DNA from 3 places in the Clostridium chauvoei genome. Region 2 is predicted to be linked to each of the others. Evidence: riboswitches for the same ligand, from Rfam matches in the RefSeq annotation. Region 2 holds a riboswitch; each other region holds the start of a gene.
The links. Region 2 has a riboswitch for thiamine pyrophosphate ahead of thiD (bifunctional hydroxymethylpyrimidine kinase/phosphomethylpyrimidine kinase). Riboswitches for the same ligand answer to the same signal wherever they lie in the genome.
Positions count from the first base shown of each region.

Region 1: linked by a shared signal. The riboswitch ahead of thiT (energy-coupled thiamine transporter ThiT) and the one ahead of thiD (bifunctional hydroxymethylpyrimidine kinase/phosphomethylpyrimidine kinase) in region 2 are both predicted to bind thiamine pyrophosphate.
Region 3: linked by a shared signal. The riboswitch ahead of thiW (energy coupling factor transporter S component ThiW) and the one ahead of thiD (bifunctional hydroxymethylpyrimidine kinase/phosphomethylpyrimidine kinase) in region 2 are both predicted to bind thiamine pyrophosphate.

Region 1 covers NZ_CP018624.1:2,489,543-2,492,748, reverse strand. The annotation lists gene BTM21_RS11800 (YhfM domain-containing protein) at 1-20, shown strand, start outside; gene BTM21_RS11795 (Mrp/NBP35 family ATP-binding protein) at 36-875, shown strand; gene BTM21_RS11790 (ferredoxin) at 941-1,129, shown strand; gene thiT (energy-coupled thiamine transporter ThiT) at 1,177-1,830, opposite strand; TPP riboswitch at 1,902-2,000, opposite strand; gene BTM21_RS11780 (hypothetical protein) at 2,029-2,235, opposite strand; gene BTM21_RS11775 (DegV family protein) at 2,340-3,182, opposite strand.
Region 2 covers NZ_CP018624.1:676,275-679,480, forward strand. The annotation lists gene BTM21_RS03075 (ABC transporter ATP-binding protein) at 1-1,620, shown strand, start outside; TPP riboswitch at 1,698-1,800, shown strand; gene thiD (bifunctional hydroxymethylpyrimidine kinase/phosphomethylpyrimidine kinase) at 1,902-2,702, shown strand; gene thiM (hydroxyethylthiazole kinase) at 2,726-3,206, shown strand, end outside.
Region 3 covers NZ_CP018624.1:303,961-307,166, forward strand. The annotation lists gene sdaAB (L-serine ammonia-lyase, iron-sulfur-dependent subunit beta) at 1-442, shown strand, start outside; gene sdaAA (L-serine ammonia-lyase, iron-sulfur-dependent, subunit alpha) at 444-1,322, shown strand; TPP riboswitch at 1,343-1,452, shown strand; gene thiW (energy coupling factor transporter S component ThiW) at 1,531-2,031, shown strand; gene BTM21_RS01500 (hydroxyethylthiazole kinase) at 2,124-2,879, shown strand; gene recQ (DNA helicase RecQ) at 3,131-3,206, shown strand, end outside.

The sequences.
Region 1 (3,206 bases), 1.1 Mb from region 2:
CTATAAAAGCTGAGTGGTAAAAGGAGGAGAATAAAATGGGAAATTGTTCAACATGTCCTAGTAAGGATAAATGTGGATCAAAAACAAAAGATGGAGCATCATGTGGGAAAATAACTCCTAACTATGGGAATGTAAAAAATATAATTGGTGTTATAAGTGGTAAAGGTGGAGTTGGTAAATCAACAGTAACAGGTATATTAGCAAGCACTTTAAGAAAAAAAGGATATAAGGTGGGAGTGCTAGATGCTGATATAACAGGACCATCAATGCCAAGATTTTTTGGAATAAATGAAAAAAGAGCTATGATGCAACCTATAGGAGAAACTAGTGTAAAATATTTTCCAGTAGAAACTGAAAGTGGAATAAAGGTTATATCAATAAATCTTTTAATTCCTAATGAAGATGAACCAGTAATTTGGAGAGGTCCAATGGCAACTGGAGTATTATCACAATTATTTACTGATACAAACTGGGAGGACTTAGATTACTTATTAATTGATATGCCACCAGGCACGTCAGATATAACATTAACTATAATGCAAAGCTTCCCTTTAACTGAGTTAGTAATAGTATCAACACCTCAAGACATGGTATCTATGATAGTTAAAAAGGGTGTAATAATGGCTGAAAAAATGGGTATCTCTGTAAGAGGTGTAATAGAAAATATGGCATATATTAATTGCCCTGGTTGTGATACTAAAATTAAAGTCTTTAGCAAAAAATCAGCTGAAGAACATGCAGAATATTTAGGTTTACCATTATTAGGTGAACTTCCTATAAATTTAGATTTAACAGAAGCTTTAGAGCAAGGAAAAGCAGAAGAATACGTAAGAAATAATGATTTATACGCATTAATATTTGAAGGTTTATATTAATAAATACATAACTCTTTTTTCTTTGGGAATAATATAATTGAAGTTATTTAGAAAGGATGAGAGTTATGAAAGCTAATGTAGATAAGGATACTTGTATAGGTTGTGGACTATGTCCATCTGTATGTCCAGAAGTGTTTGAAATGGACGATGATGGAAAGGCTGTAGCAAAAGTTACAGAAGTTCCAGATGCAAATGTTGATGAAGCTAAAGATGCTGAATCAAGTTGTCCAGTAAGTGCAATAACAGTAGATTAATAAAAAAGTTCTACCTTGAGTTTAAGGTAGAACTTTTTTTGTTAAAATTAACTTATACTTGCTTGTTTACTAGATAAGTTGTTAATAATTCTATCAAAAGGTAAGAAGAAAATAATAATTAAACAAATAATTAATTCTCCACCTACAGCTGTTCCATTTACAACTAAAGAATATAAAGCAGGTGACCATCCTTCAGGTGCAAATGCTCCGAAAAATACATAACCTGATATAAAGTGGAATATAAACTTTAAAGTCATACCAACAGCTGTTCCAATCATCTTATTATTTTTAAAATATCCTGCAAAACCTACAGCCATGTATGGTAATGGATAATCAAATAATACTTGAATAGGATGTAGAATATAAGGGTTTAATATTAAACTTATTATACCAAATAAAAACCCTGTTAATAATCCTATTTGTGGGCCATACATATAAGCGATTAATATTATAGGAACCATACTACCTAATGAGATGCTACCGCCTCCATTTGGTAATACATATAATTTAATCATATTTAGTATAGTTGCAAGAGCAAGAGCTATACCGATTCTAGTCATTATTTTAGCATCAAGCTTAATATTTTTGAACTTTATTATAGCAAGTAAAAGTATGACGCCACCAATAACTGTGACTATTGATAATGGGTTGTCCCATAAAACTGAAAAGCTTTCTTTTAGAGTAGAAATAAAATTTGACATAAAAAAATACCTCCTTATACTTGTGCTAGGAGATATAAGATATACTAATATATACATGAAAATGTAATATAGATATCATACATAAGCTTCCCTACGCTGGTATTATCCAGATCAGGTAAAGGGTTAATGTTAAAAACATCTCTCAGCCAATGGCACCCCTAGCAATTGTTAAATATAGGTTATATTTTAAAGTTATTTCTAAAAAAAGTCAACTAATTTATCTTTGTAAATTTTGGAAGAATGATTATTACAGTAACCAAAACTTCCTGATTGCGAGGATATATTTACAGTTGAACCTATAGATGTATAATTATCTACCTCTGATAATGGAAGTTTTATAATTGTATCATCTTCTAAGCAAACAAAAGCTTCAAAATTACTGTAATCTATTATTTTACCTTTCAAACTAACACCACCTAAAAGTTAATAATATTAGTTTGGTCAAAAAGGTTACTTATAATACAAAAAATGTTGAGTATCTTTTAACTTTACTCAACATTTTTTAAAATTTATACTTTTTCTATTGCTAGTCCCATCATACCAGGACCTGAATGAACAGCTACCATAGCGCCTACAGGTGTTATGCCCATAAACTCGCAATTATGTAATGCTTTAACTGATTCAGCAAATAAAAGAGCTTCATCCATGCAACCACCTTGAAGTATCCAAACTTTACATTTAGATTCATCTAGATGAGTTTTTAAAACTTCAATCATTTTAGATAAAGATTGTTTTCTTCCTCTAACTTTAGCATATGGGTGATAAACTCCATGCTCATCCATAGTTATAATTGGCTTAAGGTGTAAAAATTGACCTATAGTTCCTGCTAATTTACCTATTCTGCCACCTTTTTTTAGATACTCTAAGGTATCTAAAGTAAAGTAACCTGTTATGTTTTCACGAATTCTAGGTAGTTCTTGTATTATTTCATCATAAGATTTTTTTTCTTTAACGAGTCTAGCAGCTTCTAATACTAGAACTCCTTGAGGGAATCCTATGATTTTGCTATCGTATACATAAGAGGTAAGGTTTGGATGCTCTTCTAATGCTAATCTAAAGGCATTAAATGTTCCAGACAATCCACTAGAAACAGAGATTGCTATTACATGAGTATATCCATTAGCTTCTAAATCTTTTAGAACTTTAGCAGAAGTCTTAGGACTAGGAAGAGATGTTGTAGGAATTTCTGTAGAAAGTCTGTTATAAACCTCTTCAGGAGTAATGCTAATTTTATCTTCAAATTCCTCGTTTGAGTATAAGATTCTTAAAGGAAATAGATGTATGTTATTTTCTTTTAATGTTTCTAAAGATAAATCAGATGCACTATCCGTTAAAATTGCTATCTTTTGCAAATATATAGCCCCCTTTCTAATTAT
Region 2 (3,206 bases):
ATGGCAAAACTTACAGGAGCCACTGGAGCAGGAATAGATTTTACTTATATAGGTAGAGTGTTATTATTCTTACTTGGATTATATTTATTAAGTGCTTTATTCTCATTTATACAAGGATTTGTAATGTCAGGAATTTCTCAAAAGGTATCATATAACTTAAGAAAAGAAATTTCAGAGAAAATAAATCGTATGCCACTTAAATATTTTGATTCTAAAACTCATGGCGAAGTATTATCTAGGGTAACAAATGATGTAGATAGCGTAAGTCAAAATTTAAATCAAAGTATGACACAAGTTATTACATCAATAACAACTTTAATTGGTGTACTTATAATGATGTTCTCCATTAGTTGGATAATGACATTAGCAGCACTTTTAATACTACCAATATCAATGATTTTTATATCACTAGTAGTAAAAAAATCACAAAAGTATTTTAAATCACAACAAGAATATCTAGGTCATGTAAATGGTCAAGTAGAAGAAGTTTATGGTGGTCATAATATAGTAAAAGCATTTAATGGTGAAGAGGATGCAATAGAAGAATTTGATAGAATAAATAATACTTTATATGGTTCAGCTTGGAAGTCACAGTTTTTATCAGGTATGATGATGCCTATAATGACATTCATAGGAAACTTAGGATATGTAATGGTATCTATTCTTGGTGGGTGGCTTGCAATTAAGAAGACAATAGGAGTTGGAGATATTCTTTCATTTATTCAATATATAAGAAGCTTTACGCAACCAATAGCTCAAACTGCTCAAGTAGCCAACTTATTACAATCAACAGCAGCAGCTGCTGAAAGAGTATTTGAATTTTTACACGAAGAGGAAGAAGAACAATTTGCTGAAAATCCAGCAAGTATAGAAAATATTAAAGGTCAAGTTACCTTTGAAAATGTTAGCTTTGGATATAATAAAGACAAGACAATAATAAATAATTTTAATGCAAATATAAAACAAGGACAAAAAGTAGCTATAGTAGGTCCAACAGGAGCAGGAAAAACTACAATGGTAAAACTTTTAATGCGTTTTTATGATGTAAATAGTGGAGAGATTCTTATAGATGGCCATAATATAAAAGATTTTAATCGTGATGAGTTAAGAAATTTATTTGGTATGGTTCTTCAAGAAACTTGGTTATTTAATGGTTCAATTATGGAAAATATAAGATATGGAAAATTAGAATCAACAGATGAAGAGGTTATAAAAGCTGCAAAGGCTGCTCATGTAGATCATTTTGTAAAAACTCTTCCAGATGGATATAATATGGAATTAAATGAAGAAGCAAGTAATGTATCACAAGGACAAAAACAATTATTGACAATAGCTCGGGCTATTTTATCAGATCCAAAGATATTAATACTTGATGAAGCAACAAGTTCAGTTGATACTCGTACAGAAGTTTTAATTCAAAAGGCAATGGAAAACCTTATGGAAGGAAGAACAAGTTTTATAATAGCACACAGATTATCAACTATTAGAGATGCAGATTTAATTCTAGTAATGAAAGATGGAGATATTATAGAGCAAGGAAATCATGAAGAGTTATTAAAAGCAAATGGATTCTATGCAACTCTTTATAATAGTCAATTTGAAAATTCACAAGCATCATAGATAAATTATTTATATTAGAAAACGGAAAATAATGTTGACAAGGTAATTTATAGTAATATAATAAAGGTATAAAATAGAATAATTGCTAGGGGTGCCTTAAGGCTGAGAGATAGATGAACTCTATTAACCCTTATACCTGATCTGGATAATGCCAGCGTAGGAAAGCTACTAAATATATTAAAAAAATATATTACTATATTTATAAACTGAACTATACAGCTATATTCTAGATTAGGAATAATAGCTGTTTTTTTATTGTTTAAAATAAAGGAGAGAAGAAAATGAGTAATTACAGAATTCCAACATTAACGATAGCAGGATCAGATTCTTCTGGAGGAGCAGGTATACAAGCTGATTTAAAAACATTTAGTGCTATAGGTACTTATGGTATGAGTGTAATAACAGCAATAACAGCTCAAAATACACAAGGTGTATTTGATGTTGAAGATTTAAGCAAGGAAATAATTCAAAAGCAAATAGATGTAGTTTTTGAAGATATAGAACCAGCAGCTGTAAAAATAGGAATGGTATCAAATCCAGAAATAATATTAGGAATAGTAGAAACTTTAAAAAAATACAATCCTAAGTATTTAGTAATAGATCCAGTTATGATATCAAAGAGTGGATATTCATTATTAAAGCCTGAAGCTAAGAAAAACTTAATAGAATATCTTATACCAATGGCATATGTATTAACTCCAAATACAATGGAAGCAGAAGAAATATCAGGAATAGAAATAAATAACTTAGAGGATATGAAAGTTGCTGGTAAGAAAATATTAGAACTTGGACCTAAGTATGTTCTTATGAAAGGTGGTCACTTAGATGGTGATGCTGTTGATGTTCTTATAGGTAAAAATACTTTTGAACTTTATAAGCAAGAAAGAATAAATAGAAAGAATACTCATGGAACAGGATGTACATTATCATCAGCAATAACATCACATTTGGCTTTAGGTTATGAAATAGAAAAAGCGGTAGCATTAAGTAAAGAATATATAACAGAAGCTATTAGACATAGTTTTGATATAGGTAAAGGCGTAGGACCTGTTAATCACTTTTATAGATTTGAAAATAGATAATAAGGCACATAGGAGATATTAAAATGTATCAATTAATTAACAAAGTTAAGGAAGTAAATCCATTAGTATTACATTATACAAATGAGGTAACTATAAATGACTGTGCTAATATAACTTTAGCTTTAGGAGCAAGTCCATTAATGAGTTATTCTTATGAAGAAGTAGATGGAATTGTTAATATAGCAAGTGCAGTAGTAATAAACATTGGAACTATGAATTCAAATAGACTTGATTTGTTTGTACAAGCAGGCAAGGCAGCAAATAAATTTAATAAGCCAGTTATACTAGACCCAGTAGGAGTTTTTGCAACAAAAACAAGAGCTGATTTTACTAATAGATTATTAAATGAAATAAAATTTGATGTTGTAAAAGGAAATGTTTCTGAAATTAAATATATAGGTGGCTTCGATGTTAGAGGTAAAGGTGTAGACTCCTTTGATGATGGAGAAGATATAACAGAAGTTATAAAGAAAGTAGCTAAAAAGCTAGAGTGTGTTGTAGTTG
Region 3 (3,206 bases), 370 kb from region 2:
TGCTATTGATATTGCAGAGGCACAAGGTATAAAGGTAAGTTTTGAGGAATTTGATTTAGGAGACGCACACCCTAATACTGTTAAAATATTAATTACAGGAAAGACAGGTAATAACTATGAAGTAATAGGTTCCTCAATAGGGGGAGGAAGTATTCAAGTTTCTGAAGTTAATGGTAATAATGTTGAATTTACAGGTGCATATCCAACATTAATTATTTCACATATGGATATACCTGGAGCAGTCTCAAAGGTTACAGCAATTCTTTATAAAGATGATATAAATATAGCTTTTATGAAGGTATTTAGAAGTCAAAAAGGAAAAGAAGCTACCATGGTTTTTGAGGTTGATCATTCAATGCCAAAAGAAATGATAGAAGAAATAAAGCAAATAGATTCAATAAAGAAGGTAATAATGATTAATCCAGCAAAGGATGGTGAATAGAATGTTAGCAAGATCAGGAGAAGAGCTATTAAAGATTTGTAATGATGAAAAAATAAGTTTAAGTGAATATGCTATAAGATTTGAAATGGAAAACAAAGAAATTTCAAGAGAAGAAGCTTATGCTAAGATGTATAAAAATCTTGAAGTAATGAAAGCTGGAGCGTTAGAAGGTAGAGAAAAAGCTGTTTATTCTGTAAGTGGTCTTATAGGTGGAGATGGGTATAAACTACAAAAATATTTAGATAGTGGTAAATCTTTAACTGGAGATACTATGATAATGGCAATGGCTATGGCATTATCATCTTCAGAAGTAAATGCATCTATGGGGAGAATAGTTGCTTGTCCTACAGCGGGATCTTGTGGAATAGTTCCAGCTGTAATTTTAACAGCAGGAGAGAGATTATCTAAGACAGATGAAGAGCTTGTAGAAGCATTATTCTCAGCTTCAGCTGTGGGCATGATAATAGGAATGAATGCAACATTAGCAGGTGCAGAAGGTGGGTGCCAAGCAGAATGTGGTTCAGCAGCAGCAATGGCATCAGCCGCAGTTGTAGAGATGATGGGTGGAACGCCTAAAATGGCATTAGATGCTGGAGCTATAGTACTAAAAAATATTTTAGGACTAGTTTGCGATCCAGTTGCAGGATTAGTAGAAATACCATGTGCTAAAAGAAATGCATCAGGAGCAATTAGTGCTTTATGTACGGCAGATTTAGTTATGGCAGGAGTTGAATCAAAAATACCGTTTGATGATACAGTATCAGCAATGTATAAGGTTGGTAAGAGTTTACCAGCAGCTTTAAGAGAAACAGCTTTAGGTGGAGTTGCTGTTACAAAAGCTGGTCTTGAGCTTAAAAAGAAAGTATTTGGAGATAAGTAAAGTATTTAAAAATTAAATTTATTTAGAGCTAGGGGAGCTAATATTTTTAGCTGAGAATGAAGATTAAATCTTCTAGACCCTCGAACCTGATATGGCTAGCACCATCGTAGGAAAGCACAAATAATACTAAATTATTATGTTTAATTAAGGTGTAGCTATAGCTACACCTTTTTTTATTTATTTTATATATAACATTGGAGGAGACAAAATGAACAAAGAGAAAAATTTAACAAAAAGACTAGCATTAAGTGGCATATTCATTGCAATAGCCACAGTATTGGGAACATTTTCAATACCTTTTTTTGGAGCTAAAATATCACCAATTCAACATTTTATCAATGTTTTAGCATCAGTTACTTTAGGTCCACTTTATGGGGGAGGATGTGCTTTTATAACATCATTATTAAGAAATATTTTGGGGACAGGTAGTTTACTTGCTTTTCCAGGAAGTATGATAGGAGCATTTTTAGCAGGATTTATATATAATAAAGTAAACAAAGTAGAAGGGGCATTGATAGGTGAAGTTATAGGAACTGGAATATTAGGTGCAATAGTAGCATTTCCGATAGCATCTATGATACTAGGAAAGGAAGTAGCATTATTTTTTTATGTAACTCCATTTTCTTTAAGTTCTATATTTGGAGGATTGATTGCTTATATACTTATTAAAGTTCCAGCAATTAAAAAAATTTTATTAGAAAAGAAATAATACAATTTATATAAATTTTTAACATAAACAGCTAAATTAGAATAGTATAAAATAAACTTAATATTTATTCCTATTTGAGAGAGGAAACAAATATGCAAATTAGTATAGAGGCTTTAACCGATATTCTAGACGTTCAAAGGGATAACCAACCTCTTATACATTGTATTTCTAATTTGGTTACTATAAATGACCTAGCACAAAGTATTTTATGTTACAACGGTAAGCCTATAATAGCTCATGGAATAGAAGAAGTTAATGAAGTAGCTTGTAATGCTAAAGGGTTATTGTTAAATCTAGGAACATTAGATAGCAATAGGGTAGAAGCAATGGAAAAATCACTCAAGGCAACAAGAAAAAAGAATATTCCAGTGTTATTAGATATAGAAGGAATAGATATGTCTTTTTTTAGGAGGCAAACAACTTTAAGTTTTTTAACACGATACAATATAGATATATTAAAGGGAAAACTCTCTGAATTTAAGAGGTTAGTTAAAACAGATAACGTAAGTAATACTGATTCTAAAGATATTACAATGATAGGGAATCATAAAATAAGATCAGAAATTAAAGAGATAGCAAGGAAGTTTAGGAATATACTAGTAGTAATAGACGAAGAATGTTATGTAACAGATGGATTTAGTGAATTTTTTATAATGAATGGAGATAAAAAATTTAGAAATATACTTGGTATAGATAGTATATTTAATGGAGCAATTGCTACTGGAATGGCATTAGCAAATACAAAGGCAGAGATGATTAGATATATTCTAATATCTATTACAATAATAGGTGTCTGTGAAGAATTAGTAATACAAAAGAAAAAGAAAGCGATGGATTATTTACTTTAAAACAACATCTACTAGATGAAATATACAATATAAAAAAAGAAGATTTAAATAAAATGGGAAATATAATATATGAGTTTAAAAGATAAAGAATCTAGTTAGTTTTTAGCCAAAATAAGTGATATTAAGATTTTGTATCACTTATTTTTTTATTTCTCGCAAAGGAATTTTTACTATGTTATAATTTACTAAAAATAGGATAAGAATTTAAAAAGAAATACTTACTACATAAGAGGTAAAAGGAGAGACGGTAGATGAGTACTCCAATAGAGATATTAAAAAAATACTTTGGATATACTTCATTTAGAGAGGGTCAATTTGAGATAATAT